Regions from separate parts of the Rhizobium sp. BK312 genome, predicted to be linked through region 1. Evidence: riboswitches for the same ligand, from Rfam matches in the RefSeq annotation. Region 1 holds a riboswitch; each other region holds the start of a gene.
The links. Region 1 has a riboswitch for cobalamin ahead of nrdH (glutaredoxin-like protein NrdH). Riboswitches for the same ligand answer to the same signal wherever they lie in the genome.
Positions count from the first base shown of each region.

Region 1 (10,517 bases):
TGCCTTGCCGATGACATAGGACGAACCCGATCCCGAGAAGAAGTCATGGTTCTCATCCGCATTCGGCGACAACGCCGAGAGGATGGCTGGATTGACCTTGCAGGCTTCGGCGGGGAAGAGCGCCTCATAGCCGAGGTTCATCAGCGCCTTGTTGGCGTTGTAATGCAGGAATTTCTTGACGTCTTCTGTTAGCCCGACGCCGTCATAGAGCGCTTCGGTATATTTGGCCTCGTTGTCATAAAGCTCCAGCAGAAGATCGAAGGCAAAGTCCTTGATCTCCTGGCGTTGCCCGTCCGAAAGCCGCTCAATCCCATGCTGGAATTTGTAGCCGATGTAATAGCCATGCACGGCTTCGTCGCGGATGATGAGGCGGATCATATCGGCTGTGTTGGTGAGCTTGGCGCGGCTCGACCAGAACATCGGCAGATAGAAGCCGGAATAGAACAGGAAGCTCTCAAGGAAGACGCTCGCGACTTTCTTCTTCAAGGGATCGCCGGAGGCATATTGCTCGATGATCAGCGTAGACTTCTTCTGTAGGAATTCGTTCTCCTCCGACCAGCGATAGGCGTCATCGACGTCGGGCGTCAGGCAAAGCGTCGAAAAGATCGACGAATAGGAGCGTGCGTGCACGGCTTCCATGAAGGAGATATTCGACAGCACCGCTTCTTCATGCGGGGTTACGGCATCAGCCATCAGCTTTACGGCGCCGACACCATTCTGGATCGTGTCGAGCAGCGTGAGGCCGGTGAAGACGCGGATGGTGAGCTGCTGCTCCTCCGGCTTCAGCGTGGCCCAGGACTGGATATCATTCGACAGCGGCACCTTTTCCGGCAGCCAGAAATTACCGGTCAGGCGGTTCCAGACTTCGAGATCCTTGTCGTCTTCAATGCGGTTCCAGTTAATGGCGCGAACGCGGCTTGCCGGCTTGAATTGCATGTTCATTGTCATCGTCCCTCAAAGGTTCAGAGCGTGCAGGAAACGCAGCCCTGAACCTGCGTGCCTTCGAGCGCCATCTGGCGAAGCCGGATGTAGTAGATGGTCTTGATGCCCTTCTTCCAGGCATAGATCTGCGCCTTGTTGATATCGCGCGTGGTCGCGGTGTCGCGGAAGAAAAGCGTCAGCGACAGGCCCTGGTCGACATGCTGGGTCGCGGCCGCATAGGTGTCGATAATCTTTTCCGGACCGATTTCGTAGGCGTCCTGGTAGTAATCGAGATTGTCGTTCGTCATGAAGGCAGCCGGGTAGTAGACGCGGCCGATCTTGCCTTCCTTGCGGATCTCGATCTTGGAGACGATCGGGTGGATCGAAGAGGTCGAGTGGTTGATATAGGAGATCGAGCCCGTCGGCGGCACGGCCTGCAGGTTCTGGTTATAGAGCCCGCCTTCCATCACGGCTTTCTTGAGTTCCAGCCAATCTTCCTGGGTCGGAACGGCAATGCCGGCCTTTTCGAAGATTTCCGCGACACGTTCGGTCGCAGGCTTCCATTCCTGGTTCGTATATTTGTCGAAATATTCGCCGGAGGCGTATTTCGAATTCTCGAAGCCCTTGAAGCTCTGGCCTCGCTCGACCGCAAGCAGGTTCGAGCCGCGAATGGCGTGGTAGGTCACCGTATAGAAATAGATATTGGTGAAATCGACGCCCTCTTCCGAACCGTAGAAAATGCGCTCGCGGGCGAGATAACCGTGCAGGTTCATCTGGCCGAGACCGATGGCATGGCTCTCGTCATTGCCCTTTTCGATCGAGGGTACGGAGGAGATATGGCTCATGTCGGAGACAGCCGTCAGCGCGCGGATCGACATTTCGATCGTCTTGCCGAAATCCGGGCTGTCCATCGCGGCTGCGATGTTGAGCGAGCCGAGATTGCAGGAGATATCCTTGCCCATATGCTTGTAGGACAGATCGTCGTTGTATTCACTAGCTTCGCTGACTTGCAGGATTTCCGAGCAGAGATTGCTCATGGTGATGCGGCCGGCAACCGGATTGGCGCGGTTCACCGTGTCTTCGAACATGATGTAGGGATAGCCGCTCTCGAACTGGATTTCGGCGATCACCTGGAAGAATTCGCGCGCCTTGATCTTCTTCTTGCGGATGCGGCTGTCGCCCACCATCTCGCGATACTTCTCCGTCACCGAAATCTCGGTAAACGGCACGCCATAGACACGCTCCACATCATAGGGCGAGAAGAGGTACATATCCTCGTTGTTCTTTGCGAGCTCGAAGGTGATGTCGGGAATGACTACGCCGAGCGACAGCGTCTTGATGCGGATCTTCTCGTCGGCATTTTCGCGCTTAGTATCGAGGAAGCGCATGATGTCCGGGTGATGGGCGTTCAGATAGACGGCGCCCGCCCCCTGCCGCGCCCCAAGCTGGTTGGCATAGGAGAAGGAATCTTCCAGCAGCTTCATGACGGGAATGATGCCGGACGACTGGTTCTCGATGTGCTTGATCGGCGCACCGGCCTCACGGATGTTGGTGAGCGATAGCGCCACGCCTCCGCCGCGTTTCGAAAGCTGCAGAGCCGAGTTAATGGCGCGGCCAATCGATTCCATGTTGTCTTCGACACGCAGCAGGAAACACGAAACCAGCTCTCCGCGCTGCTTCTTGCCGGCATTGAGGAAGGTCGGCGTTGCCGGCTGGAACCGGCCGGAGATGATCTCGTCGACCAGATCGCGGGCAAGTTGCTCGCTGCCCTGCGCCAGCGTCAGCGCGACCATGCAGATGCGGTCTTCATAACGCTCGAGATAACGTTTTCCATCGAAGGTCTTCAGCGTGTAGCTGGTGTAGTATTTGAAGGCGCCGAGGAAAGTCGGGAAACGGAACTTCTTCGCATAGGCGTGATCGAAGAGATCGCGCACGAAATTGAAGGAATATTGATCCAGCACCTCCTGTTCGTAGTAGCCTTCCGTCACCAGGTAATCGAGCTTTTCCCTCAGGTTATGGAAGAAGACCGTGTTCTGATTGACGTGCTGGAGAAAGTACTGCTTGGCCGCCATGCGATCCTTGTCGAGCTGGATTTTTCCGTGCTCGTCATAGAGGTTCAGCATGGCGTTCAGTGCGTGATAATCCAAGGCCATTTCCGCGGCCTTGGCTGGCCGATCATTCGTGGGAGCAGAAAAAGTGCTCTGCGTTTTTTCGCCCGAATCCCGCGACAAAGAAGAGCTTAGCGTGTCCAAAATCGTTCCAATCCGTGTCTGACATTGGCGACATCCTCATCCGTGCCCAGAAGTTCGAACCGATAGAGATACGGCACCTGGCATCTGGCAGAGATGATGTCGCCGGCGATCCCATAGGTCGCGCCGAAGTTGCTGTTGCCCGCGGCGATGACTCCGCGGATGTTCGAACGGTTGCCCGCATCGTTGAGGAAGCGGATCACCTGCTTGGGCACGGCCCCCTTTCCGCCTTCGCCGCAATAGGTCGGGACGATCAGAACGTAGGGCGAGGTCGCACGAAACTCGTCGCCCGCGACAAGCGGGATACGAGCAGCCGGCAATGCGAGCTTGACAACGAAGCGATGGGTATTTTCCGATCGGCTGGAGAAATAGACGATCTCGCCCACCGCCCGGATCCTTAAGCGAGGGTGCTGATCATGTCGGGACGGAAGCCGGCCCAATGCAGTTCCCCGGCGACAACAACCGGAACCTGACGATAGCCGAGACCTTGCACCAGCTCATAGGCGGCGGCATCGGTCGATACGTCGACGATGGTGTAGTCGATGCCTTGGCGATCAAGCGCGCGGGTGGTTGCCGTGCACTGGACGCAGGCGGGTTTGCTGTAGACGGTAATGCTCATGAGGTATCCTCGTATGGATGGGCACAGAAAATCGCTCGAGCATCGGATGATGCCCGCTCGGCGGGTGAAAAGTGGAGGCAAGCCTAGCCGGCGGCCGGACGCATTTCAGCGGCCGTCATTCGCGCGGGCGACTATGAATACTCAAGAACATGGATTCACCCCGAAGTTATTCATGCGGGGTCTTCAAGGAAGCGATGACGGCGATCCTGCCGCATGAACCATCGCTCGCCAGTCGGACACCCCGCCCGTGGACGTTATTGCTCAAGGCAGGTCTCCTGGCTCGCGGGTCATAACATTCGTCCTGCCTTCCCAAGACACAAGGCCTCAGTGACGTCATCAAACGAATGCTCGCCGCTCACAGTTGCGGGGGCAGCTCCGGCTTGGCAATCATCATGCTCGCCGACCGGATTCCCATCTTAGCCTCCAATCCTTGCGAATCAGAAGAACCTCGAACACTATATATAGTATCCTCGGTTAAAATTGCGTCAACTGCTTCGACAGCCTCAATCGGATTTCCATGTTGATGGATGTCGACCATCGCACCCAACGCAGAGACTTGGGACTGGCCAAAAACAGGCTGGAGCCTTTCAATTGACGTTGCTTTCGCGGATGCGGTCGGCGAGATCGAGAAAATTCTGGCGCATGCGTCGCAATGTGAAATCGAGACCGAACAACCGGCCCGTTTCGCTAAATCCCATCGACTGGGCAGCCTCCGAAGTCTGAAGAGTGCTAAACGCGGCGTCGAAAGCCGCGTCGCCTGCCGAAAGCACATCCGGATCGATTTCACCACCGGCACGCAACGCCCGGCCGCATGTCTCCGCAAAGCGGGCCTGTGCCTCCAGCATTCCGCCTGCCTGCGGCCCGATCGCTTCGACAATCGCCGGCGGGAAAGGTGTTTCCACGATGTGGCTGAGATAGGTCATGTCGTTGCGGATGCGCCAGAGCGAACGGGGAATGGCCTCCGAAATTCCCTGTCGTGTCAGCCAGAAAGCGCGCTCGCGCTGCGCGTCGGTCAAAAGCGCTTCCGTCGCCATCAAGGACTGACGCAGGGCGATATTTGCCTCGGTGGCCGATACAGGCTCGCCCTTTTCGACCCCGACTGCAAGCCTTCGCAAGATCTGCGCCATGACATCGAGTGCCGACCCGAAGCGATCCAAAACCATAGTCCGCGAGCGCGTCGGCAGGATGAACAGGCTGGCGAGCACGCCGACGACACCGCCCAGGGTAATTTCGGCAATGCGATCGATCACGAAAATCTCGACGGGAACGGCGGCGGAATGTGTCAGCATGACGATCGCGGCCGTCAGTCCGGCATTGCGCAGACGAGGCACGCGCACCGCCGCGAAACTTGAAACGCCGACGACGCAGATCAGGGCAATGCCAATCGCAAGCGGCTCCTGCGGCGTGACGAATACCGCAACACCTCCGAGCACGGCGCCTGCGACTGTCGCAACCAGCCGGTCGAAAGCCGCTCCAGCGGTCGCGCCCACCGACGCCTGCATGACGATCAGTACCGTGAAGACGGCCCAATAGCCCTGCTGGAGATGGAGATGCTGTGAAATGGCGTAGGTGATCGTGCACGCGATCATGACCCTTAGCGCCTGCAGCGCCGCGCGTTTGGTCTGAATCAGCGATGTTTTGGGTTTTGACGGCAGCTGGCTTTGACGAATTACAGGATCGGTCATCGCGCAAGTTTTCGCCTGGAAACGTGTGCTGACAATGGCCGTCCGGGGCTTGCCCTCTCCCTGCTGCCGCTAGTGAATGACCGCATGACCTACAATGGCAGTATTTGCGCGATTAGGGAAGGCGCGCAGGCAATGGCGAGCGCGCCGTTCAATCCCTGAGCCCCGTGCTTCCCGGACGAAAGCACAGCCGCCGCCGCCGATAGGAGTAGAGATCGGATTTACGTTCAGACGGTGGCGGAAGCTTCAGGCGCCGGTGAGGTCTCGTCGACAAGCACCTGGCGCAGCCGCGCCTCCTGCTCGGGCGATAGCGAGGTGCGTAGCAATCGCGCATGTTCGCCCTTGAATTCGGCAAGCACCTTTTCCGGCTGAACCTTGCGGATCAGGAGGAAAAGCGCGGAACTCTTCGCCGGAATGGTTTCGGCCAGACGCTTCATGAGATCGTCGTCGATACCGTAATCGGCCATCGATCCGGCAAGAGCGCCGGAGCCGGCACCGATTGCGCCGCCGACGACGAGCCCAGCAAGAGGATTGAGGAAAAGCAGACCAACGAGCGAACCCCAGAGAGCGCCCGAAAGACCACCGCTTGCGGCGCCTGCCGCCGTCAGATTGACACTCTGCTTGAGACGAACCTTGCCGGATTCATCACGAACGGCGATGACGGCATCCTCCAGATCGATCAGATATTCTTTTTCGAGCTGAACGAGGCGGTTCAGGACAGCGTCCGCTTTGTCGGCATCATCGAAACCAAGCACAATAAGTTCTGACATCGAAATCCTCCGGGAGTTCCTGTTGTCGAAACGAGAAGTGAGGCGTGGAGCCCCTTAGTGAACAGCCGTGCTGACCAATCGGTAAGGATGAGTAGCATTGAACTGCGAGATCATTGCGACAGCCTGTTGCAAAAGCCGTTCGGCATTTTCCGGATCGTCGCGGGCAAGCTCGTCTGCATTGACGCGGATTGCTTCCGCCATGTTGGTGGACAGGATGGCGAATTGCTTGTTGCCTTCGACGAGGGCCTCGCGTGCATTGCCTTCCAATGTCTTCGCAACATCGATGAGAATTTCCTCGCGCTCTTCGACGCTGAGTTCCTCGATGCTTTTTGTTCTTCCTTCCATTTTGGTCACTCCTAACAGACGTGATTGTGACCGAGCTCATAAAGCCTCGGCTGCCACTCACTTAGGAAGACGCAAATTCGGGTTCAAGGTTCCATTCCGCCCAACCCTCTGGCTTCCATCGACAAAGGAAATCGGTGTTTGCCTTGCGAGTACGGAACAATGAGCGCGCCGCGCGGTTTGACCGACATGGCCGGTCGCCCCCGCACCACGGAAGGCTCTCTGCCGCGCCATTTTCAAAAATGACGCGAGACTTCGCGGACCAGACGAACAGGATGAGCGAAATGACAGACATGCGACGCGACAATGGCAACGCGAAGACCGAGCATGACGCCACCCGCAATCGCGCCGGATCGGTTCCCGCCGACCAGACCAAAGGTGAGATCGATGCGGCGTCGGAACACGTCAAAGAGCGCGCTCCTGACGACATGCCCAATATCGAAGCGGAAAAAGAAGCTGTCCGCCAGCATGGCGACGCCTTCGTCGTAAAGAACGACCTTGACGATGCGGACCAGCGTGAGGCTGCACCGGGCACTCGCGAGCAGCCATAGGCCCCTCATCGGATGATCTCAGCTCAACTCCCTCTCTTTGCAATCGAAACCAGGAGACAGCTATGACCGATATCGACGAGAACGCACGCGTTTGGGAACTGGTCGACAAGATCGGCTTTTGCATGCTGACCACGCAAATATCCGGAAGCCTGCGCGCACGGCCGATGGCCGCTCATCCCGAACCGATCGAAAATGCGATTTATTTCCTGACGGATGTCGCGGGCCACAAGGATGAGGAGATCGCGCGCTGGCCGAATGTCTGCCTCGCCTTCGCCGACACCCGGGGTCAAAAATATGTCTCGATATCCGGGACGGCTGAAGTCGGCAACGACCGCGAACGCGTCAGGGATCTCTGGTCTACAGGCGCCAGGGCATGGTGGGACAGTGCCGACGATCCCTCGATCCGCGTTTTGAAGGTAACGCCTGTTTTCGCCGAATACTGGGATAGCCCCGGCAGCATCATGAGCTACATCAAGATGGCGGCGGCTGCGGTCTCGAATTCGAGACCTGACATGGGTGACAACGCGAAGGTCGAGCTTTAGGAATATTAGAGCCTGCGGCCATGCCGCATATAGGCGGCGGCATGGCTAGCATCAGGCCTTGAAAACGCCAATTGCTACTCTTCCCATTCCTCGTCGTCGGCGGAAAGCAGCTCCACCAGCGCAGCCACCTTACCGGCCGGCAGATGGCGGCCCTCGCCGATCAAAGCCTCATCGCTGTTGACCCAAGCCCATGCCTCGGACAGGTCCGTCGGCGTTGCGCTTGTCGCAACGATATCGGCGATAAGGGTCTCGTCGACAGGGCCGAGTACGGCGGTGACGTCTTGCGAGGTCAATGTCATGTCCCGCTCCTCTTCCTGTTTGTCAGACCATGAACATCCTTGAAATATAGAAACGCGAGGATGAACTTCCACCCGCAACCAAGCTGCGGGGACACAAAGTATTTCCGTTAAATAATTGAAGTATCTAGATAAACACCTTCATTTCCAGCAAAAGAAAATCTTGCCGAGATGAACTGTGTCCAGGCTCAACGGCTTTCTACGAAAAGCAAGGGGAGCGGTCTTGAACTGCTCAGAATGTTGGGCCGGCTGCGCCGCTCTTCAGCGTGAAATAAGCAAAGGCTGCTACGAAAAACGCAATGATGGCCAGTATCGCCAACAAACGCTTGAGCCAGGGAGGCGTTTGTTTCGGCGGTTTCGGCTTCGGACGACGTTCAAACTTGATGACATTATCGGACATGACAATCGATTAGCGAAGATCAAACGGTTTGCCAATCCGGTACGAACGCCAGCGATGTGACGTTTCCGCCATCGGCCAGCCAAAATGCCCATTCATCCAAACTCTCAATCTCGTCCGCAACGCTTTCAAGGTGGCGGATATCGATTGAAGCTTACAAACCCGAAGGTGCCTTCTTGAATATCCTCAATAAAATTCGCCCCTGGAGTCCGCAGCAGCGCGCATTGATTGTCCCCTTCCCAGCCAAACGGGATCTGGCCGAACGCACATCCAAGGCAACCAACGCCGACGGCCCGATTGTGGCATTTTTTACCGAGGGCAGTTTTTACGAACAGGAAAAAGAGCGTATGGCCCATTCGGCCGAGCGGATCGGGCTGAAGGTCTCTGCAACGGCAGTGCCCAGCGCCGGCAGCTGGGTATTGAATGCCGGGTTGAAACCAGGTTTCCTGCTTCAGGAAAGAGCAAGGCTGCGCGGCCCTTTGCTCTATGTCGACGTCGACGCCGTCTTCCACCGCAATCCCTGGCCGGAGCTTCGTAAGCTCGAATGCGACATTGCCGTCTATTATGAAGGCGATGAACGCCTTATCAGCGCGACCATTCTCATCAACGATACGCCTGGCGCGGCGCAACTCATCGAGCGCTGGCGGGAAGGATGTCTTGCCAAGCCCGACGTTTGGGATCAGGTCGTTCTGGAGGAAATCATCACCGAGGATGCGACAAGCGCGAAGCCGCAATTCAAGGTGGCGAAATTGCCTGCCTCCTTCTGCTGGATATTCGACCGGCTCGAAAATGGGTCTGTCGGCGAAGTCTTCATCGAGCAGCTACAGGCAAGCCGCGAGGCGACCAAGCGCAAACGCTGGTTTGGCCGCATCGGCAAACGGCTCAAGCGCCGTCGCGATCGGGTCGAGGAAATCGAACGCGTGCTAAAGGATGACAATTGGGGCACGCTTTGAACGAGCCTGCAACAGGATCAAATCTGAATCACAGCATGTCCCCGAGCGTCCAGTGGTTGCTCCATCGGGCATCGATCTCATCCTCGACGTTCTGATAGCGAATGTCGGTGGAAAGGCGCAATCTGTGCTGCCTGTCCTGATTGGTGGTCGAGGCGTGGATCATGAATGGTGAATGGAGCATGACGTCGCCTGCCTCATAGTCGGCGACCAGCCAGCGCGTATCGAAGCGTTCCGCCATGTCGGGCAGATCCTTCGAGACCCAGCCACCCTCCGTCATGTTTCGATTATAGGCGCTAACGCGTTCCTCAGGACTGAGATCCTTGTTCTTTTCGCTGAACTCACGTTCCATTCGGGCACCGATGACATGCGATCCTTCCAAATAGGTCAGCCCGCCCATTTCGACGGGGATATCGCCGATCGGTATCCAGGCGGTGACGATCCGGCTGGTGCCGCCGCGAAGATAGACCAGATCGTAGTGGGCCGGTGTCGCCGTCGTCGTTCCCGGCCGGACGTGGCGCATGATCTTGCGCTTATGCAGATAAGAGATGCCCGAGAGGAATTCGTCCATGAAGCGCGAAAGGCGCGGCTGGGCGCAAAAGCCCTCATAGGCGACCGAGCGCACGAGCGACATCAGGCAACGATCGACATCCCGGCCTTCCGGCGCTAAAGCCGAGGATATGCCATCCCTCGGGTCCGTTCCCGCCTCGATCAGCCCTGTCTTCGCCATGTGACCGAAGACCCAGCCGCGAAAATCGATCACGTCCTTGCGCGGCAGAAACCCCTTGAGCCACACATAGCCGTTCTCCTCGTAAAGCCGGCGGATTGCCTCGACACCGATGCTCGGATCGGTCGGGGTGAGATAACCGAGCCGATGGGACGCAGTGGAGAGAGCCTTTCCATTGGCAACAAGGTTGAGTGCACTCTTGTCGGAGAGAATGCTCTGCATGGGAATCGACATTTCACTCGCCTATGGTTTGAATTGATTGCCCATTGAATCTAGCTATTAGCGATGGTTCACTACATGGACAAAAATGATACTGGACTTTTCGCTCACCATGAAATCGGCAACACATGCCATCTACCGCTCACCACTTGCACCCGCCGGAGGACTGTCGGTCACTGGCAGCGGCAGGCAGCACGCCATGCATGCCGTCACCGCGCGGAAGCTGCCGAGCTATGCGGTGGTTCTCGTCGA
Region 1 covers NZ_JACHZP010000007.1:279,303-289,819, forward strand. The annotation lists gene nrdF (class 1b ribonucleoside-diphosphate reductase subunit beta) at 1-942, opposite strand, end outside; gene nrdE (class 1b ribonucleoside-diphosphate reductase subunit alpha) at 963-3,074, opposite strand; gene nrdI (class Ib ribonucleoside-diphosphate reductase assembly flavoprotein NrdI) at 3,161-3,556, opposite strand; gene nrdH (glutaredoxin-like protein NrdH) at 3,568-3,789, opposite strand; cobalamin riboswitch at 4,037-4,255, opposite strand; gene FHT85_RS21165 (FUSC family protein) at 4,377-5,474, opposite strand; gene FHT85_RS21170 (DUF1269 domain-containing protein) at 5,699-6,241, opposite strand; gene FHT85_RS21175 (hypothetical protein) at 6,296-6,586, opposite strand; gene FHT85_RS21180 (hypothetical protein) at 6,868-7,134, shown strand; gene FHT85_RS21185 (pyridoxamine 5'-phosphate oxidase family protein) at 7,197-7,676, shown strand; gene FHT85_RS21190 (hypothetical protein) at 7,751-7,975, opposite strand; gene FHT85_RS21195 (hypothetical protein) at 8,205-8,372, opposite strand; gene FHT85_RS21200 (putative nucleotide-diphospho-sugar transferase) at 8,717-9,322, shown strand; gene FHT85_RS21205 (phytanoyl-CoA dioxygenase family protein) at 9,351-10,280, opposite strand; gene FHT85_RS21210 (AraC family transcriptional regulator) at 10,378-10,517, shown strand, end outside.

Region 2 (10,517 bases), on a different contig from region 1:
CCGATCGACCAGTTCCTGTGGACCTCGCATGTCGAGGTGGTTGCGGCGCTAGAGAAGTAAGCCTTCACCGCTTCATGAAGGCCTCGAAAGCCGCGCGGGCTTCGGCGCTTTTCAGTTGGGCGGCGAAATGCTCGGCCTCTTTCTGGATGTGTTCGAGGACGGCATCCGGAGGTCCCCGCATCAGGTCGCGTGCGATCCGAAGGGCCTCTGGCGGCTTGGCGGCGAGTTTTGCGGCCAGAGACAGCGTTTCAGCCTCCACCGCGTCGGGTGACGTCACCTTCCAGATCAGGCCGGCTTCCTTGGCGTCAGCAGCGGAAAGGCCTTCGCCGAGCGCAAGCAGTGCGAAGGCGCGTTGATGGCCCATGGCGCGCGGTGCAAGCAGGCTCGAGGCCGCTTCGGGAACCAGCGCAAGATCAACGAAGGGTGTCTTGAACAGACTGCGGTCGGAGGCAACAGTCAGATCGCAATGCAGATGGATCGTTGTGCCGATGCCGATCGCCAGGCCATCGACGCCGGAGACGACGGGCTTCCTCGTGCTCGCCAGCGCGACGAGAAAATCAATGACTTCGCGCCCCATATTGCCGCTCATGGCGAAAGCGAGGAAATCGGCGAGATCATTGCCGGCAGAGAAGCAGCCTTCCGTGCCCAGGAAGGCATGGACGCGGATATCCGGCGCAGCTTCCGCCGCCTTCAGCGCATCGGTCATCGTCTGATACATGGCGCGGGTGATGGCGTTCTTCTTTTCCGGCCGGTTGAACCGGATGATCTGGATATGCGGCGCGGACTCGGGGCGTTCGATGAGGATGTGGTCAGTCATGGCTTTCCCTTAGGCTAGAGCATGATGCCGAAAAGTGTGAGCGGTTTTCGGACGACATCATGCTCTACTTCTTTGATTCTAGAGCGGATTCAGATTTTAGGTCGAATAGACCTAAAATCATCCGACTCTAGTGCGGCGCGGGCGGCTTCGAGGCTGGATGCGCCGGCGATGACCCGATCGGAGAGAGCGGCAGTCTCGGCCAGAAGATTTTCGGCAACGAAACGGCAGAGTGCGATGCGCTTGGCCCCCTCGCCGTCGCCTGCATCGGCAAGGCCACCTTTGGCCAGATAAGAGCCTGTTAGCACGAGGCCGAAAAGCCGCTGGTAAGGCGTGGCGCCCGCCAGAGCTTCGGCAACGGCGCCTTCTGCCTGTTTCGACAGGAGCCATTCGCTCGTCTTTTCCAGATCGGCAATGGCCGCCTGTAGCCGCGGCGCCGTTTCGCCGAAACCATCAAGATTGGACTTGGCGACGGAATCGGCGATCTCGCGCAGTTCGGTAATGAAGCCGCGCATGTGGTCGCCGTTGGCGATCGTCAGCTTTCGCGTCACCAGATCGATGGCCTGGATACCGTTCGTGCCCTCGTAGATCGGTGCGATGCGCGCGTCCCGCAGCAGGCGCGCGGCGCCTGTCTCCTCGATAAAGCCCATGCCGCCGTGGACCTGGATGCCAAGCGAGGCGACATCGACGCCGGCATCGGTGGAGAAGGACTTGGCAATCGGCGTCAGCAATGCGGCGCGCTCCTGCCAATATTTTGCTCTCTCGGGATCGCGATGCGACATGTCGATCGCCTGCGCACAGGCGTAGCAGATCGCACGCGAGCCCTGCGTCAAAGCCTTCATTGTCAGCAGCATACGGGCGACATCGGGATGCTCGATGATCGGGCTCATGCCCGAGGATGTCGTACCCGGCGCGCGGCCCTGGGTCCGCTCCTGGGCATAGGCGATGGCCTTCTGGGTCGCGGCTTCAGCAATCGCGACACCCTGGATGCCGACAGCCAACCTGGCATTGTTCATCATCGTGAACATGCAGGCGAGGCCTTTGTTTTCCTCGCCCACCAGCCAGCCGACGGCGCCCTTTTCCGCACCATGTTTGCCATCGCCATAAATCATCGTGCAAGTCGGTGAACCATGGATGCCGAGCTTATGTTCCAGCGAATGCACGAAAAGATCGTTGCGGGCACCAAGCGAGCCGTCCTCATTCACAAGGAATTTCGGCACGAGAAAGAGCGAAATGCCACGCGTGCCGGCAGGCGCATCCGGAAGGCGGGCGAGGACGAAATGGATGATATTGTCGGCTGCCTCGTGATCGCCCCACGTGATGAAGATCTTCTGACCGAAGAGACGATAGGTGCCATCATCGCGACGTTCGGCGCGGGTGCGCAAAGCGCCGACGTCGGAACCGGCCTGCGGCTCGGTCAGGTTCATCGTACCGGACCATTCACCGGAAACGAGCTTTGCGAGATATGTCTTCTTGAGATCGTCGCTGCCGTGGGCGTGCAAGGCCTCGATCGCTCCCATGGTCAACGTCGGGGCAAGACCGAAGGCCATGGAGGCGGAATTCCACATTTCCAGGGTCGCTATGTTCAGCATGTGCGGCAGGCCTTGACCGCCGAACTCCTCCGGTGCGGTAAGGCCATTCCACCCCCCGGCGATCCAATCGCGATAGAGCTTTTCCCAGCCATCGGGAAGGACCACCTTGCCATCCACCAGCCTTGCGCCTTGCTTGTCACCGTTCTCTGCGAGCGGCTCCACCGCCTCACCGGCGAAACGCCCCGCTTCCGACAGGATAGCGTCGACAAGATCGGTGCCGAGATCGCCGAGAATGCCCTCTTCCATTGCGCGTTCCATGCCCGCGACATGCTTCAGCGTGAATGCGATTTCTTCGACTGGCGCCTTGTACATGCTGCTTCCTCCGCACTTGTGCTGACAATGAGCCGCCTCACCCGGATCATCGATGATATTCTGGTTACAGCTAGTTTATTTTTACGTAAACGTCAATTTTCTCAAACCGGCGAAGTGTTGATTTCCATCCCCCGCGAACCCCACTCTCAGATAGGTCTTACGCGCGCCGCATCACTGTGACATTGCCGCCAATGTCCGCGATTATTCCATCGGAGCTCGGACTTGCATAAACAACCGTCATGAATGAAGACTATGGCAACTGTTCAGACAAAGCGAACGATGCCCCATGAACACGCTCACGTCAGTCAATATCATACCCGGTTTTATCTGGGCATACCGTCTCCGTTCCGGTGCAGCAAAGCCGGAGCGTCTGCCCGACGATACCCATCGCTCGACTCTCTTCAGCGATGACGGTTTTCTCTGGCTGCATCTCAATCTCGTCGATGCGCGCGTGCCCGCCTTTCTCGAGGATGCACCCGGATTGAACGAAGCCGCCCGCATCGCTCTGACCACGCATGAGACCCATGCGACCATTACGGTCGACGAGCAGATGCTTTTCGGCACGTTGGTCGATTTCCAGCGAGACTTCGCCCACAATACGCACGATATCGGCTGGCTGCATTTCGCCCTCACCGATCGCATGCTGATCACTACCCGGCTGCAGCCGCTGCGCAGCCTCGACCGGACCCGTGTGCTGATCGAGAAGAATGCTGCGCGATTTTCAGGCCCGATCGATATCTTCGAGCTGATCGTCGTCGAGTTCCAACGAACCCTGATCTCCGTCGTCATCGAGATCAGCGAAGAGTTGAATGCCATCGAGGATTTCGTGCATGGCAATACGACACACGACGAGCGCGCCAAGCTTCCGCCCATCCGCCGGACCATCGTGCGTCTGCATCGCCATCTGCGCACCGTCCTCTCGCTGATGCGCCATGCCGCCGCCTCGGACGATGAGGAAATGCCGCTCGGCTTCGAGGATGTCGCGGGCCGGCTGACCGGGCGGCTGGAAGCGGTCGAACACGACGTCTATGCGCTGCAGGACCGGGCGAGGCTGTTGCACGAAGAAATCGATTCCAAGCTCGCCTCCGAGATCAATCGGCATCTCTATATCCTGTCGATCATGACAGCATTTCTGCTGCCGCCGACGCTGGTGACCGGCTTCTTCGGCATGAATACATCGGGCCTGCCGCTGGCGGGCGGCGCAAGCGGCACCGGATATGCGGTTGGGTTCATCATCGCCTCCATGCTGCTGGCATGGTGGCTGCTCAAACGGGTCAATATTCTCTGACGTCAAAGCATGAAAAAGCCGCCCGGCGGGAAACCGGACGGCTGGCATTGGCAGTTCTGAAAGCGCCGCTTAGAAATACGGCGAGTAGCACTGACGGCGCGGGCCGGAGTTCGGCTGGAACGTATTGTCGTAAGCGCGGTAGGAACGATAGCGTCCCTCGCACCATTCGACATGACGCGGATTGATGCCGGCGCTCGGGGCCGGAGCCGGTTCGTAATAGCGCGGCTGGCTGGCAATCGCACCGCCGATCAGCGCGCCTGCGCCGAAGGCTGCCAGCGGAAACCAATAGCCGTCATGATAGCGATAACCATGACGATAGCCACCGCGATAACCGCGGTAGCCGCCATACCAGCCGCGGCGATAGTAACCACCATGACGCCACTGCACCTGTTCGACATTATCAGGCGCGGCCTGGGTGGGCGCGGACTGTTTTACGACCGGTGCGGCAGGCATCTGCATAGCGAAAGACGGTGTGAAGCTCGTCAGGGCGACTGCAGCCGTTAAGGCGACTGTCGCGATTTTTGCACGGAAACCAAGCATTTTCATCTCCATTCCCTGGTTCGGCTTGATACTCAAGCCTGTAGGCGTTTCATGTCGGGAATGCTTCCCGAGCAAGGTTTCGCTGCCTGCTTCGTCGCATATCCGAATAGACGACAAGAAACGCGGCAGCGCGTTGTTTAGTTCCTCAAATCCCTACCGATTTAAGGAGTTACGAGGGGCTCCACGACGAATTTATAGTGATTGCTTTCTTAACCCAAGATTAACCAGCAATCCTTACTATTATTTCATGAAAGGATACCGAAAGAGTAACCTCCTCATTTACAGCTTGCTGACGATCCTGGCCCTGATGGGGCCGGTCTCCAAGCCTTCGGCCGGTGAGAGCCAGCCCTGGGGCGACCCGAAAAACGCCCTGATTGTCGATGCTTACGAGCTGAACACCATCGACTGGGCCGCATTCCTGCAGGACAAGCGGATTGCCGGTTTCATCTCAAAGGCGTCCGACGGACTTCCTGAAAGCTTCAGTTGCACCGGCGACCATGGCGGCGATACCGTGGCCCATTGCAGGACGATGTGGCGCAAATACGCCGTCAGCCGCGAACTGTTTCAAACGCGCCGCATGCTGGCAAAATCGAATGGCCTGTTATGGGGCGCCTATCATCTGGGGCGGCCCGGCAATCCGATCGACCAGGCCAATCATTTTCTCGATTATGCCGATCCGCAACCCGATGAGCTGATGGTGCTCGACATCGACGGCATGGATGCGACGCAATTCATGTCGCTCGACGATGCGCAGATCTATGTCGCCCACATCAAGGTCAGAACCGGCCGCTACCCCATCCTTTACGTCAATCACAACACGGCGCGATACATAGCCGACCACCGGGGCACCTATCCGCTGCTGTCGCGACTGCCCTTGTGGTATGCGCGCTACAAGCCTGATGTCAAAGGCACTTTCCCGCTCGGCAATTGGGACAACTATGCCATGTGGCAGTTTGCTTCGTCGGACAATTGTTCGGCGAAAAGCTGCCCCTATCGGGTCCCGGGCACGCTTACCGATATCGACGTCAACGTCGTGCCGATGACGAAGGTTCAGCTCGCTAGGATCTGGCCGCAGGGCGATCTCCTGCCGGCGAAACCGCTGCCCGCACCGGACTTGACGATCGCGCTCGCACAAATGTGCAGCGGGCCGCGGCAGATGCTCGTTTCCCTCATGCTCGAGATCGACCCCGTCGTCACGGCCTCGACCCCGCAAACCAAGCCGGTCGAGATCAACGAGCTAAACTACCAGGATTTCTAAAGCGTGATGCCGAAAAGTGTGGGCGGTTTTCGAACGACATCATGCTCTACTTCTTTGGCGCTAGAGCGGATTCAGATTTTAGGTCGAATAGACCTAAAATCATCCGGCTCTAGGCCTCGATCTGCACATCCGTCTTCGGGCGCGAGCAGCAGGCGAGGATGTAACCCTCGTCGATCTCATCATCGAGGATGCCGCCATTGTGGCTCATCTCGACTTCGCCCGAAAGCTTCATGACCCGGCATGTGCCGCAGAGGCCGGATTCGCAGGCTGCACCGATGCGCACGCCGGCGCCCCGCGCCGCCTGAAGCACGGTCTGGCCCGCCGCACAGGCCACATCCTTGCCCGCCATCGTGAAGCGGATCGTGGTCGCCGCCTCGCCGGAAGCATCGTCGGAGACTTCCGCAAGCGGTGTCGCCGCATTCGCTGGCTGGAAGCTTTCCTGATGGTAGCGTGACATGTCGAAGCCATGCGCTTCCAGCATGGAGCGCACGGCATCCATGAAGACTTCCGGGCCGCAGCAGAAAATGGTGCGATCCATGAAATCAGGCGCCAGCAGGCCGATCTTCGCCTTGTCGATGCGGCCCTTCAGCCCCGACCAGAGATCGGTGCGGCCGCAGCCTTCGACGATGAAGCCGAGATCGAGGTTCGGCATGAAGCGGGCGAGATATTCGAGCTCGGAGCGGAAGATGATGTCCGTCGGGCTGCGCGAGCAATTGACGAAAGTAATGTCAGACAATGGTGCTATGTCCGACATATACCGCGTCATCGACATCATCGGCGTGATGCCGGAGCCGGCCGAGACGAAGAGATATTTCTCGCCCGGATGACGGATGTGGCTGAAATCGCCGAGCGGGCCGAAAGCCTTGATGCGCATACCCGGCTTCAGGTTCTCGAACATCCAGCGCGTGCCGATGCTATCTTTCTGCGCCTTCACCGTCACGGCGACCGAGAAGGGCCGCGACGGCGTGGACGACAGCGTATAGGTGCGCATGACCGGCTCCGGAGCCGCCGGCAGCTCCAGCGTCACGAACTGGCCCGGCAGATAGCGGAACCAGTTGTCCTTATCGGACCCGAAGGTGAAGGTCATCACATCGGGCGCTTCGGGCGTGACTGAGAGACATTCGAGCAGATGCTGCCTGTCGCTCCAAGGCTGCATTTGGTCGAGATGGCGATGCGGAAGGGAGACGGCCATGTTCATGCTCAGGCAACCGCCGACAGCTTGGCCTGGTCGCCTTGCAGCCGGTTGATCATGAAAGTCGTGTACCATTCGACGAACTGCATGACGCCGCCTTCATGGATTTCCGAATAGGGACCGGGCTCATAGGCAGGCGAGCGGATGCCGAAGGCATTTTCCTCGACGATCCGGCGGTCCTGATCGTTGGTTTCGGTCCAGACGTGCGTCAGTTCCTCGAGATTGTAGTCGACGCCTTCGACCGCATCCTTGTGAACGAGCCACTTCGTGGTGACGGCGGTTTCCTCGGCGCTGATCGGCAGGACACGGAAGGAAATCGCGTGGTCGCCGAGCATGTGGTTCCATGTCGTCGGATAGTGGAAGAGCAGCATGGTGCCGATGCCGTTGATCGTCACGTCGGGCGAGAGCGGCCGCCTGACGGCATTCTGGCCGGACATGGTGTAGCTTTCGGCGCCTTCGATCAGCGGCATGCGGGCGGTGCGGAACTGTCCGTCAGGAGAGATCTTGAATTCGCTCGGCAGGCCTGCGGCTTCGCAGCGCGCCCAGTGCTCGGTGATGACGGGATCGCTCATCGCGCCCTGCACGCCGGTAACCGTCGGAGCTTCCGGGAAGGTGCGGCAGAGTTCGGGGTGATTGGCCGCACAGTGATAGCACTCGCGGTTGTTTTCCCAGACGAGCTTCCAGTTGCCCTTTTCGATGATCGTGCTCTGGAAGGCGACCTTGGCTTCGCTGATGCGATGCGGGGCCATGTAGGGCTCGACCGTGGCGCGAACCGGCGCGAAATCGGGAGCGTTCTGCGCGAGGCAGATGAAGATGTAGCCGCCGACACTTTCGCAGTGAACCGGCTTCAGCGAATACTGGCTCTTGTCGAAATCCTCGGCCATCTGTCGGGCAAAGAGTAGCGAGCCGTCGAGTTCGTAGGTCCATTGGTGATACGGGCAGACGAGCTTTGCCGACGATCCGCGCTCGGTCGTGCAGACGCGCGAGCCGCGGTGACGGCAGCTATTGTGGAAGGCGCGGATGACCTGATCGCGGCCACGGACGATGACGACGGGATAATCACCGATCTGGACGGTGAAGTAATTGCCCGCACGCGGCACTTCGCAATCATGGCCGATGAACAGCCAGTCGCGATAGTAGATCGTCTCCATGTCGAGCTTGAAGTATTCCGGATCAGTGTAGAAGGGTTGCTCCAGGCTGAAACCCGTCCGGTGGTTCTTCAGTTGCCGCAGAACTTTGCTGCCGATATCCATTTGCCTATCCTTGCGCAATACCGGAAGACGAGCAGAGGACATGCAAGGCCGTTGGGAACGGCCGAAAGCAATCCCCCGACCGCCCGCCGCGGTCAGTAAACCATATGTGCCCAAGGCTGGTTTCCGGGCTCTGGAGCGGCCCTGTTGCCAGGACCCCATGGCACCTTCCCAGACCAATCGGCCCAGTGGCTTTATCCGCCATGCCTCACTCCACCACCGTTGCGGGGGCAGCGCCGGATTTTGACCGGCTTCCCAATTCTCCGTCTCCCTAGCAGACGGCACCTTGAGATTGATATCATCATAGCTCTCGGCCGCGTCTGCCGCTGCGCTGCAATGCGACATCGGCTTCGAATTTGACGACAGGTGAAACCGGACGATAGGACGGTTGCATAGCGTGAGAATATTGACAGGCAATTCAATTACTTGGGCGCTTGCATCGGAGATGGTCAAAGCATCGCATATCCATTCCGCCAATGACGCTTTATCCTGATTGCGACAGGTCAGCGAATGGCCGGCAATCAGGGGAACAATTGGGCGGCAGAAAGCGCCAACGGAGCCGCTATCGGGGCGCCTTCAATCCGGCACGATCAAGCTCGGCTCAAGCTCCGTGGTTCATCATATCGCCAAAGAGTTTTATAGCGAGATCCGGCATGGCCAAACTCAGATATTTCGACGCTGGGAAGCCCGCCGAGCCCGAACCGGCGCAGCCGGTATCGACGACGGGGTACACCGAATTCCTGCGCACCGGCCGTATCAACCGCAACAGGCCGCATTGGCTGGCGGAAGAGCGGGAATACCTCACCCACGAACAGGTGGCCGAACATACGGCGCTGAAGCTCAGGGACGCCGGCGAGAAGACCCACGACCGGCTCAACAATTTCCATAGGTCCATCCGCTTCCCGAAGCTCATCTTTCATCACACGCTGAAGGACACGCCGCATCTCGGCTATTGCCACGTGACCGCGGCGCGGACGCAGTTCGCGCATTATGAGGACGTGAACTGGGCTTTCTATATCGCCAACTTCTTCGCCCGGATCGGCCAGGAAGAGAACTTCTTCGAAGACATCAGCCTCAAATATTCGCGGATGTATTTCGCCGTCGCGATCCATCCGGACAAGGACACGGAAGACAAGAAGCTGACGATCAATCGCGACGTCAGAGGCAACGGCGTGCTGTTCCACACCCACGATCCGCAGATCGCCATCCGCAATGTTCTTCTCCTCGGCGCCCGCAACGAGCAGCTCCGCGACATCATTCGCCAGCTTTGACGATTGATCCGAAAACTCGAAGAGCATAAGAAACGGCCTGAACTGCAAGCAGGCAGGCCATGGCACGACACATAGACATTCTCGAACATCCGCAAATGGCAATAGAAGTGGCGACGGCGACCCTTGCCGAGGGTCTGCCGATCGGGCTGCCGACGGAGACGGTCTACGGGCTTGCCGCCGATGCCACTAATCCCGCCGCCATTACCCGGATCTACGAGACGAAGGGCCGGCCGCGCTTCAATCCGTTGATTTGCCATATGAGCGATCTCGCCATGGCCGAGCGCTATGCGATCTTCGACCCCATCTCGCGCAAGCTCGCGGAAGCCTTCTGGCCCGGGCCGCTGACGCTGGTGCTGCCGCTCCAGCCCGATAGCGGCATTCATCCGCTGGCAACCGCCGGCCTCGACACGGTCGGCATCCGCGTGCCCCAGGGCTTTGCCGGCGAGCTGATCCGCGCCTTTGATCGGCCGCTTGCAGCACCGAGCGCCAATACCTCGGGCAAGATCAGCGCCACCAGCGCCGATCATGTGGACGACGATCTCGGAGAGCGGATCACGCTCATCCTCGACGCCGGGGCTTCGGTCGTCGGCGTGGAGTCGACCATCGTCAAGGTTGAGGATGGCGAGATGCGCCTGCTGCGGCCCGGCGGGCTGGCGGCAAGCGAGATCGAGCGGGTGGCCGGCAAGGCACTGAAGCGCAAGAAGAAGGCTTCCGCTGCCATCGAGGCGCCAGGCATGCTTGCTTCGCATTATGCGCCGGGAGCGGCGGTGCGGCTCGACGCCACCGAGGTTTCCGCAAGCGAGGCCCTGATTCGCTTCGGCACGCCAAACATTCCCGGCAGTGAGAACGCCGTTGCCGTGCTGGATCTGAGCGCCAGCGGCGATCTTTCGGAAGCTGCCGCAAACCTTTTCGACTTCATGAAGCGCGCCGATGCCACCGGTGCAACGACAATTGCCTTTTCGCATATTCCCGACGAGGGCCTCGGCGAGGCTATCAACGA
Region 2 covers NZ_JACHZP010000003.1:193,052-203,568, reverse strand. The annotation lists gene FHT85_RS09545 (class I SAM-dependent RNA methyltransferase) at 1-60, shown strand, start outside; gene FHT85_RS09540 (crotonase/enoyl-CoA hydratase family protein) at 65-817, opposite strand; gene FHT85_RS09535 (acyl-CoA dehydrogenase) at 907-2,718, opposite strand; gene FHT85_RS09530 (transporter) at 3,005-4,006, shown strand; gene FHT85_RS09525 (BA14K family protein) at 4,076-4,546, opposite strand; gene FHT85_RS09520 (GH25 family lysozyme) at 4,794-5,804, shown strand; gene FHT85_RS09515 (hybrid-cluster NAD(P)-dependent oxidoreductase) at 5,914-7,002, opposite strand; gene FHT85_RS09510 (aromatic ring-hydroxylating oxygenase subunit alpha) at 7,005-8,249, opposite strand; cobalamin riboswitch at 8,346-8,550, opposite strand; gene FHT85_RS09505 (DUF6656 family protein) at 8,900-9,517, shown strand; gene FHT85_RS09500 (L-threonylcarbamoyladenylate synthase) at 9,577-10,517, shown strand, end outside.
Region 2: linked by a shared signal. The riboswitch ahead of FHT85_RS09510 (aromatic ring-hydroxylating oxygenase subunit alpha) and the one ahead of nrdH (glutaredoxin-like protein NrdH) in region 1 are both predicted to bind cobalamin.

Region 3 (10,517 bases), on a different contig from region 1:
CTGGAAACCGTAAGAATCCGCATTCCGCCGCTGCGGGAGCGCCGGGCCGATATCGGCCTGTTGTTCAGCGCCTTCCTCGACGAGGCCGCCCGCCTGCACGGCGTGCCGCGCCCGCCCATCGATGCCGCGATGGAGGCACGGTTTCTGACGCACGATTGGCCGGGCAATGTCCGGGAGCTGCGTAACTATGCGACCCAAGCGGCGCTAGGCCTCTCCTCCGTTCGCAGTCAGCCTGCGCTGGAGCTTGGCCTCTCCGAGCAGATGGATCACTTCGAGGCAAACATTCTACGGGCCACGCTGGAACGCTTCGAAGGGGATATTGCCGAAGTCGCGCAGGCGCTCAGACTGCCGCGCCGCAGTCTCTATGCACGCCTGCAGCGCCACGGCATCAATCCGTCCGCTTATCGCAAATAAGTTAGCTTGCGCACCGATGGTTGCCGGCAGTTTCCGGGCCGCTCAAGGCGCTATGGTGAAACTGTAGCTCCCGTTGGTCTTGTGGCCATCCGTAGAGAGCACGTGCCATTCGACCATGTACTTCCCGGGCGCAAGCTTGTCGGCTACCGGCACCATGAGCGTGGTGCCGCTATTCATCAGCATGGCCTCACCGGTCTTGATGGTAGCCTTGTCAGGCCCAGTTATCTTAATGCCGCTGAATTTCACATTGAGACCTTCCGAGAAGGTCAGGTCGAGCTCCGACGGGGCGCTCTTGACCAAGCCGTCGGCCGCCGGAACGGCGGATTTCAGATGGGCATGGGCCATAGCCTGGCCGGCAAGGGCGATACTGATTGCAGTTGCAGCGAGAAGCAGTTTCTTGATAGGGGGCATTTGATTTCCTTATCATGTTGGTGATCCGGGGAAAGCCCGCGGATCGTGTGATGGCGATCGGTCGATCACCGATATCCGTTGCCGCAAGGGCCGACGGAATTCCCATTCCCGGAGCCGATTACGCACCTCGGAATTAATCCTGCTGCAGCAGATTTCGGATCTTCTGCAGGGCGACATCGGTATTTTCCTGGTAGGCGATCGTACCCCTGAGATTGCCGTCGGCATCGACGAGCAGTACGGACGCCGTGTGGTCCATGGTGTATCCGCCGTCCGGGCTGGGCACCTTTTTGGCATAGATGCGCCAGCCTTTGATCGCCTTCTGCATTTCACCGGGATCGCCCGTGATGCCGATAATCCGGTCGGTGAAATTGCCGGTGTAGCTATGCATGATCTCCGGCGTATCGCGCTCCGGATCGACGGTGAAGAAATAGGCCTTCAACCCGTCGGCTTGAGGTCCGAGCGTCTTGAACCAGCCCGCCATATCGTAGAGCGTCGTCGGGCAGACGTCGGGGCAATGCGTATAGCCGAAATAGACAAGCGAGGGATGACCCGACAGGGCCTTTTCGGTGATGGGTTCACCGCGATCGTCCGTCAGCGTGAAGGCTGCACCGAAGCTGCCGGCCGCCCGGACCTTGGGCGTCATGAGGAAGGTTGCGTAGCCGATGGCACCAGCGCCGACGATAAGCGTCAGGGCGACGGCCGTTGCCGCAAAGCGTCGTCTATTTGACATGGGATGCCTCCTTGTTTGCCGCGATCGATCCGACGGGGAAATCGATTTCGGCCGTACCGGCTTTTTCGAATTTGAGCGATGTCCTCACCGTCTGGCCCTGAAGGAAGGGCGTGGCGACCTTCATGAACATGAGGTGGTAGCCGCCGGGTTTGAGCTCGATGGTCTTGCCGGCCGGTATTGCTAGGCCGCCGGCAAGCTCACGCATGATCATCACGTCATTGTCCATCTTCATCTCGTGAATCTGGACCGTTGCGGCGCGCGGTGAGCTCGCAGCCACCAGCCGGTCGTCGGTGCCTCCCGTATTCGTGATGGTCATATAACCGCCACCGACGGGAGCTCCCGGCACCATGGCGCGAACATAGGGTGCGGAAATGGTGAGGTTGCCGATTTTGACATCGTCGGCGGAAGCGAGAGAGGAAGACAGGAATGCCAGCCCGAAAGCAGCGAGGGCAAAGATGGGTTTCTGCATGATCGAATCCTTGATCCGGAGAAGAGCAGGCGGACGAAGCCTCTGGCTCCGCCTCACCGCGTCAGGAGAAGAAGCGCCGGAGAGGCGGCACGAAGCGAACCAGGAGCTGGTCGAGGAGAAGCATCGCGACGATGGCGGCGCCGGTCAGCGGGAAAGCCATGCCGAAGACGATGGCAATGAACCAGAGGCCGACATAGACGGACTTCTGCGGCGGCATCGGCGGTACGCCAAGACGGCCCGATGGCCGGCGCTTCCACCACATGGTCGCTGCCGTCACGCAGCAAAGGATGATGGCGAGACACGCGGCCAGCATCAGAAGCTGGTTGAAAAGGCCCCACTCCTGCCCCTGATGGACATTGATGCCCCATTCGATCGCCTTGCCGAGTGCCGGATACTGATCGTAGGAAATATCGACGAGCGGCTTGCCGGAATATTGGTCGATATGGACGGTGCGTTCTTTGCCAAGGTCGCCGAAATAATGGCTTGCCGTATAGACGCCGGTCCCATCTGATGGGATCGCAAGATCCGAGCCGGCGACCATGCCCAGCCCATGCATGACGTCGACGGCCTTATCGAGACCGATCGGCTCGGCCGATTGCGCCGCGATATCGGAGAGCGGAACGGGCGCGTTTTCGACGACCCAGCCGGCGCGGCTGACGATATCCTGTGTGACCTTTGTCGATTTCGGAACGTCGTCCCAGACTGCCGCCGGTGTTCCGAAATTGTGAGCGGTCAGCCAGGCATTGACGTTGGCGCCCCAGTAGCCGGACCACGGCATGCCGCTGAAGGCGAGAAAGAAGATCAGGATGCCGGCAAGCGCTCCCGTCACGGCATGCAGGTCGCGCCAGAAGACGCGGCGTGATGGGGTGCCGCGAACGCTGAGCACGCCGCCCGTCTGCTGGCGCGGCCACCACAGATAGATGCCCGTCACCACGAGGACGAGAGCAAAGCCCGCGACGATCTCGATGAGGCGATTGGTCCATTTGCCGAAATATTCTAGGCTATGGATGCGCTTGACGACCCAGCCGAACTCCTGTTTCGACCCCACTGATCCTAGAATGCTGCCATCGTAAGGATTGACGTAGACGATGGTCGATTGGCCATCCTTGGACAGCGTTATCCAGGCCGAGCGGTTCGGCGCCGACGCTTCGTGATAGGAGGTTGCGCGCGCGCCCGGAAAGGCCGAAAGCGCCGCGTCGGCGATCTGCTGCGGCCGCAGCATGGTGCCGGCCTCGGTGACGAGATAGCGATGCGAGTAGAAGGTATCGGCAATCTGGTCCTTGAATAGATACAACGAACCGGTGATCGCCAGATTGAGCATGAAAGGGATGACGAGCAGGCCGGCGAAAAAATGCCAGCGCCAGATCGCGCGATAGAGCGAGATATTGTGGGTTGCTGCGGCCGCAGGCTCTGCAGCGGTAAAGGTAGACATGAAATCCTCCGAAGATCGGCGGGCTGCCGCAAGGGGCGATCTGAGGAGGGGGCGGCGAGACGGTTCGCCGTTTGGCGCGGCCTGCTTTCCCTGAGCAGCCGACCAATCGGCCTGCTTCGTTCGGCAAGATGCAGCTGTGAACACCAATCCTCAGATGTCGCGACGTGATGGTCGCGCAAGCGGCAGCGTTGACGGCGGGCATCGCGACGAAAGCCGCAATGCCGGTTCAGCCAACGATGTCGGGGAGGGGTGGTGCTCTCGGGCCTGTATTCGGCGGATAAAGCTGGCGGTGGAACGCCTCCGATCGTGCGACGACCGTCTCTCCACGCGGAGAGGCAAGGCGCCCACAAATGTCGGTAGGAGGCCCCGGCAGCATCGCGGCGGACGCAATCCGGCATGCCTCGCATCCGGGTGCGTAGGCTTTCCCATGCACCTTGCCGTCGGCATCCTTGTAGGTGATGCAAAGGACGGGCAGGGAGCCATCCGGAAGCCGGTACTGGGCAAGCTCGATCGGGGATATTTCGTCCGCGGTTGCGACGATCGGTTGATGGGCGAAGCCGACGAGCAACAGCGCAACGGCGCAAAGAATGCGCGCGCTCCACTGAAATGTTCGCGAAATCGTCTTCCGCATGCTTGTCCCCACCACCGCATTCGCGGATAAGGTTTCAGTCATAGGGCAGGCCTATCACAAGCGCAATGCGTCAATTCGTGCCGCGATGCCGCCGCAGTGCCGATCGATGAGAAGCATATAAACTATTTTTAGAGATCGCATGGTATCTCGTAAGGACTTCGACCATGCCGCCGCAGCTCATCTATCGCGGCGCGTTGCGAAGACTGGGAATCGCCATGGAAGTCGAAACACATCTGATCTCGCTAATACGTGTCCTCGGCCAGGTGGCGATTATTGTCTATGCCTATTCCTGGGTCATCCGTATCGTCGAGCGCGGCGCTTTGAAATCCGTGGCCGTCGGGCTGTTGTTCGGGCTGGTCGGCATCCTGTCCATGGGCGATCCCATCCAATGGATGCCAGGTGTGATCCAGGATGGCCGGTCGATCCTCCTTGTCCTTACGCCAATCTATGGCGGCCTTTTGGGAACCATTGTCGCTGCGGCGATGATGGCGCTGTTTCGGTACATGGTGGGCGGCATGGGCGCGGTGGTCGGCGTGGCCGGCATCGTGATCGTTGCAATCGCCGGCTATGTACTCACTCTGCTGCCGCGGCAATGGACCGGCACGGGATGGCGGCGATCGGCTCTGTTCGGTCTGGCGACCTGTTCATCCATTGTGGTTGTTTTCCTTTTTCCGTGGGCGGTTGCGCGCGCCCTTCTTATCTCGGCAACACTTCCGGTAACGATCGTCAATATCCTCGGTGTCATGCTGTTGTCGGATCTCTTGCAGCGGGAGCAATATCGCATTGGCATCCAGCGCGCGCTGGAGAATGAAGCGAGCCTCGATCCGCTGACAAGGCTTCCCAACCGCCGGGTGCTGCAGCGCGAAGGCGATCGATGCAGCAAGGAAGCGGGCATGCGGCGTATCCCCTTCTCGATCATCATGCTCGATATCGATCACTTCAAGAAGATCAACGACAGCTGGGGCCATTCCTTCGGTGACACCGTTCTGGCGCGATTGGCCGACGTCATCAGGCAAACCGTGCGCAAGACCGACATTGCCGCTCGTTATGGCGGTGAGGAGATCGTCGTGCTGCTGCCCAACACCGATACGCGGGCTGCGGCTGCCGTCGCGGAGAAAATTCGCAAGGACATCGAGGACACAACCCTGATGTTCGAGCAGGAGGCCGTCCATGTCACGGTCAGCATCGGCATCGCCTGCTCCCTCGAACCGACGACGGATTTCAAACATGTGCTTGAGGCCGCCGACAAGGCGCTTTATCGCGCGAAGGCGGGCGGGAGAAATCGCGTGGAACTGGCGGAGGCCGTATAGGCTCGCCGCCTTTCCTTCTCATGGGCATGGCGTGCTCTGTCTCATTTCTATCCAAGCGTCCTTGACGGAACGGGGCAGTCCGGAATAACTGGACGTGACGGTTCCCCAAGGAAGACTCCGCGGGGATTAATAGGGAACACGGTGAGGATGACCCAAGCGGGACCTAGACCGTGGCTGCCCCCGCAACTGTAAGCGGATTGCCGATCATCCGGGAATGACCAGCCTGCTGGTTCCTTCCTGAGGCTTTGAGCCACGCCACTGCAAGCATGCTTGCGGGAAGGCCGATGATCGTCAGATATCCGCAAGCCAGGAGACCTGCCGTCGATCACGATCCAATCAGCCGGGCGGGGATGCTCGGAAAGGACAGAGAATGATTGACCTGCGCCTTCGACATTATCCGACACCTATCGGCCTTGATTGGGATCTCCGCAGCCGGCGGCCGTCTTTCTCAGCGCGATCGCGCTGACGCCGCCCCGTTTCCTTAATCCTATCGAGACCTTTCATGCGCCATTTTTTGACGACCATTGCATTTGCACTTGGGCTGACCGGTTTTGCCGGCTCCGGTTTTGCCGCCACCCAATATCCTCTCACCATCGATAATTGCGGTCAGAAGGTCACTTTTGAAAAGGCTCCGGCCAAGATCGTTTCGATCGGCCAGGGCATGACTGAAATCCTCTTTTCGCTCGGCCTTGCCGACAAGATTGCCGGAACGGCGGTCTGGGTCGGCCCGGTTCTGCCGCAATATGCCGAGGTCAACAGCAAGATCCCGCGGCTTGCCGATAACGATCCGAGCTTCGAATCCGTCGTTGGCAAGGCCCCGGATCTCGTCGCTGCCGAATTCGAATGGCATGTCGGCGCGCAGGGTTCCGTCGGCACACGCCAGCAATTTTCGGAACTCGGGATCAACACCTATGTTGCTCCGACCGATTGTGTCGCCAAGGTCAATACCGATGGCGGCGATGGTGTGCGCAAGGAGCTTTTCACGATGGATCTGGTCTATCAGGAAATCGTCGAGCTCTCGCAGATCTTCGACGTTAGGGATCGTGGCGATGCCCTGATCGCGGATCTGAAAAAGCGCGAGGCGGATGCAGTCGCTTCGATTGCCGCTGCCAAGGCCAAGGATCTTCCGATCGTGTTCTGGTTCTCCAGCAAGGAGGTCAATGGCGATGCCTATATCGCCGGCAAGAACAGCGCGCCGGCCTATATCCTGAAGACGCTCGGCGCCAGAAACGTGGTGACGACGGAAGAAGAATGGCCGATGGTCGGGTGGGAAACCATTTCGCAGGCCAACCCGGCCGTGATCGTCATAGCCACCATGGACCGCCGCCGCTATGCGGCCGACGATCCGAAGGTCAAAGTCGATTTCCTCGAAAAAGATCCAGTCACCAGCCAGCTCGACGCCGTTAAGAACAAGCATTTTGTCATGATGGATGCGCAGTCGATGAACCCGACCATCCGCACCATCGACGGCATTGAAGTATTGGCCAAGGGCATCAAGTCCTTCGGCCTGGCGCTGTAAGATATGGGTCTCGCCGCAAAACGCAGGACATGGTGGGCGCTCTTGGCGCTCGCCATGGCTGCCGTCATTCTTCTGACCTTCATGATCAGCCTCGCCGTATCGATCGGCGAGATTTCGATCCCGCTGTCGACCACAGTAAAGGCCGTTTCGAACCGGTTGTTCGGAACGAGCTTCGAACTCAGCCGGATCCATCAGGGGATCGTCTGGGACTATCGCCTGAGCCGCGCGCTCGTTGCTGCAAGCACCGGTGCGTCGCTTGCCTTGAGCGGGGTGGTCTTGCAGGCGTTGCTGCGCAATCCGCTCGCCGAACCCTTTGTGCTCGGGATTTCCGCCGGCGCCTCCACCGGGGCGGTCTGCATCATGATCCTCGGTCTTGGCTATGGCATTCTCGGCCTTTCCGGCGGCGCTTTCCTCGGCGCGGTTGCAGCCTTTCTTTTCGTCGGCCTGCTTGCCGCCGGGGTCGGCGGCACGAGCGAGCGCATCATTCTATGCGGCGTCGCCGGTTCGCAGCTTTTCAACGCGCTCACCTCCTATATCGTCACCACCTCGGCCAATGCGGAGCAGGCGAGGGGCGTCATGTTCTGGCTGCTCGGCTCCATGAGCGGCGTGCGCTGGCCGGACGTTTATCTTTCCGGGCCGGTCGCCATCATCGGCTTCGCCGTCTGCATGGCACATGTCCGCGTGCTCGATGCCTTCATCTTCGGCACGGATGCTGCCGCATCGCTTGGCATTGCGGTCAAGCGCGCCCAAGTCGTTCTGCTCGGCGTGACGGCTTTCATGACGGCAGCGGTCGTCAGCATCGTCGGCTCCATCGGCTTCGTCGGGCTCGTCATTCCGCATGCGGCCCGCTTCGTTGTCGGGCCGAGCCATGACCGGCTTTTGCCGGCAGCGGCTCTGGCCGGCGCCATCTTCATGGTCGCCGCCGATATCATCTCGCGGGTCATCATTCCCCAGCAGATTCTGCCGATCGGCGTCGTCACGGCCTTGTTCGGGGCTCCGGCCTTCGCCCTCATTCTCTATCACACCCGGAGGACGGCATGAGCATTGCTGTGGACATGGTAACCTTTGCAGCCGGCAATAGCCTCATCGTCAACGGCGTCAGCCTGACGGTGGAAAAAGGCAAGGTGCTCGGGCTCCTTGGGCCGAACGGCTCGGGAAAATCCAGCCTGCTCAGGCTGATCTGCCGGCTGCGGAAGGTCAAAAGCGGGGTCATCCGGCTCGGCGGTAGCGATATTGCCTCGATCTCGCGGAGCGATATTGCCCGCCGCATCGCGCTGGTCGAGCAGCAGGCGACGACCGATACGCAGGTCACAGTGATGAACGTCGTCCGTCTCGGCCGTACGCCGCATCGCGGTCCCCTATCGGCCTGGAGCGCTCACGACGATGCGGCGGTTTCCGATGCGCTTGCCCGTGTCGGTATGCAAGGCCGCGCCGGTCAGCCGTGGCAAACTTTATCGGGCGGTGAACGACAGCGCGTCCATATTGCGAGGGCGCTTGCCCAGACTCCAAGCGAACTTCTGCTTGACGAGCCGACGAACCATCTCGATATCCAACATCAGCTCGATATTCTCGGCCTGGTCTCCAAGCTCGATGTCACCTCCATCGTGGCGCTGCACGATCTCAATCTCGCGGCCATGTTTTGCGACAGCCTTGCTGTTTTGCAAAATGGCGAGGTCGTTGCGGCAGGCCCGCCTGAAGAGGTGCTGACGCAGGAGTTAATCGAGCGCGTTTTCGGCGTGCGCGCGCATGTGCAGAAATCTTCAGTGCACGGCCGCTGCAACATTCAATACATGGCGGGTTGAGTGGCATCTGTCGCGATCGCGAAATAAAATGGATTGCCCCGGTCTGAGCAATTCCGGGGCGCATCGTATTACTAGATGGTGCGAGTTCGCCTCAGCCTTCGAAGCCGAACCGCTCGACGTCGAAATCGTCGCCATCATAGCTGATGGCTCCGGCTTGGGCCTCCGCCATGTCGTCGTGCATCGGAATGGGCGCGCTGACGAGGCCTGGCAGCGTCATGTCGACGGCCATGCCTGGCGGACGCAAAGCCCAGGCGACGATCGCCCCTGTCGACATGTCTCCTACACCGGCTGAGACATCTTGCGCAGCCGCCGAGGGAAGGGCAGCGATCGGCTGCATCTTTGCCATGGCGCTCTCGGCCGTATTCTCCACATTGTCAGACACGACGAGCTTTCCAGCGTTGCTGCGTCCCACGACCAGGCTGGCGAGCACGGCAGCGGGAGCTGGTCTTTCCGGCGCGGTCGTGGGGATGACGACGATGCTGCTGGTAGGCCGCCACGCCGGCAGCGGAACGGCATAGGCCGCGAGGTCGGCAAAGGGTTGGGTCTTGCTTTCCTCGGCCACCCGCGTGCCAAGCTGAGCTTCCAGCCCATCCACGGCCCGGCTTCTGGGGGTTGGCAGCATGCTAGTCAAAAGGCTGCGGTCGGGTTCGACGTTGCGAGACGCTGTGAATGATCCGGCATCGTCGCTATCGTCATCAACGGCCGTGATTTTGCTCGCCATCTGGGAAGGGCGCTTTTTGGATTGTGCGACCGCTACGTCGTAACCCGGCAGTGGCCTGCCATCTGCCGGCACGTGAAGCGTCTGTCCATTGGGGAAAAGCCGCGCAAGCTCCTGGCGCGACATTCTCGGCCATGCGCGCACTCCGCCAACATCCAGATGCACGAAGGGCGAACCGGAATTGGGATAGAAGCCCACGCCGCCGATCTGCATCTGCATGGCGATTGCGCGCAAGCTCGCGAGCTTCACGCCGGGAATGAAAAAATCCATTGCTTTGCCGAGCGTGTGCTGGCTGTGCTTGGCAACGCCGGAGCTGCGCGAGCGGTTGCGCAGCATACTGTTGGTCGACGGAGAGCGGTAGGCCGAAACCACGTGAATGGCCTCCTTGGCGCCACTGCGGCGGTAAACCTCCCAGACGAGATCGAGCAATTCCGGATCGATCCTGGTCGGCTCGTTCTTTCGCCAGTCGCGCAAGAAGCGGTTGATTTGAGCAAGGCCGCGCGGGTCATATTTGCCGTTACGCTTGAAGACGATGGTCGACCTTTCCCCCGTATGCGTGAAGAAGAGCTTGAGTGCCCTGTCCTCGGCCGCCGCCGAACCGGCAAAGGCGCCGAGCATCAGCATCGCGATCAGCGCCACCCGGAAAGCGATGAACGAGAAAGTCGTGGCGAAAAATGCCGCCGGAATGGAAAAGATCACGTGATGCACGGATACGACTTTCGCCCTTGCTAAGAGAAACAGAAATCAGAGGCGCCGCGCCTGCGGCATCGCTATACCCTCCAATTATGGTCAACAAATCCCTAACGGACCGTTTAAAGGCGGAAGCGGAAAAATTTCGTTGGTCCGAGCATATTCGTGAGCGGTTGAGGTCGCTTTCTCCCTTGGCATGCCTTATTTCTGAAAGCTTCAGCTTTGCCGTTGCAATCTTGTCAGCGGTCAACCCTTGCCTGTAAGGCGGTTTCTTCCAAAAGATAGGTAAAACCGGCTTTGCAAACGTTTTCGCGTGGGTTGCAAACTGTCTGCCAAGACATCATCATCCCGCCCCATGAGTGGACAGAATCGATTTGCTCCCCCGTCGAGC
Region 3 covers NZ_JACHZP010000004.1:307,388-317,904, forward strand. The annotation lists gene FHT85_RS13670 (sigma-54-dependent transcriptional regulator) at 1-414, shown strand, start outside; gene copC (copper homeostasis periplasmic binding protein CopC) at 457-825, opposite strand; gene FHT85_RS13680 (SCO family protein) at 959-1,555, opposite strand; gene FHT85_RS13685 (copper chaperone PCu(A)C) at 1,545-2,024, opposite strand; gene FHT85_RS13690 (PepSY-associated TM helix domain-containing protein) at 2,086-3,456, opposite strand; gene FHT85_RS13695 (hypothetical protein) at 3,683-4,087, opposite strand; gene FHT85_RS13700 (GGDEF domain-containing protein) at 4,252-5,397, shown strand; cobalamin riboswitch at 5,479-5,735, shown strand; gene FHT85_RS13705 (ABC transporter substrate-binding protein) at 5,900-6,916, shown strand; gene FHT85_RS13710 (FecCD family ABC transporter permease) at 6,920-7,957, shown strand; gene FHT85_RS13715 (ABC transporter ATP-binding protein) at 7,954-8,718, shown strand; gene FHT85_RS13720 (DUF882 domain-containing protein) at 8,810-10,144, opposite strand.
Region 3: linked by a shared signal. The riboswitch ahead of FHT85_RS13705 (ABC transporter substrate-binding protein) and the one ahead of nrdH (glutaredoxin-like protein NrdH) in region 1 are both predicted to bind cobalamin.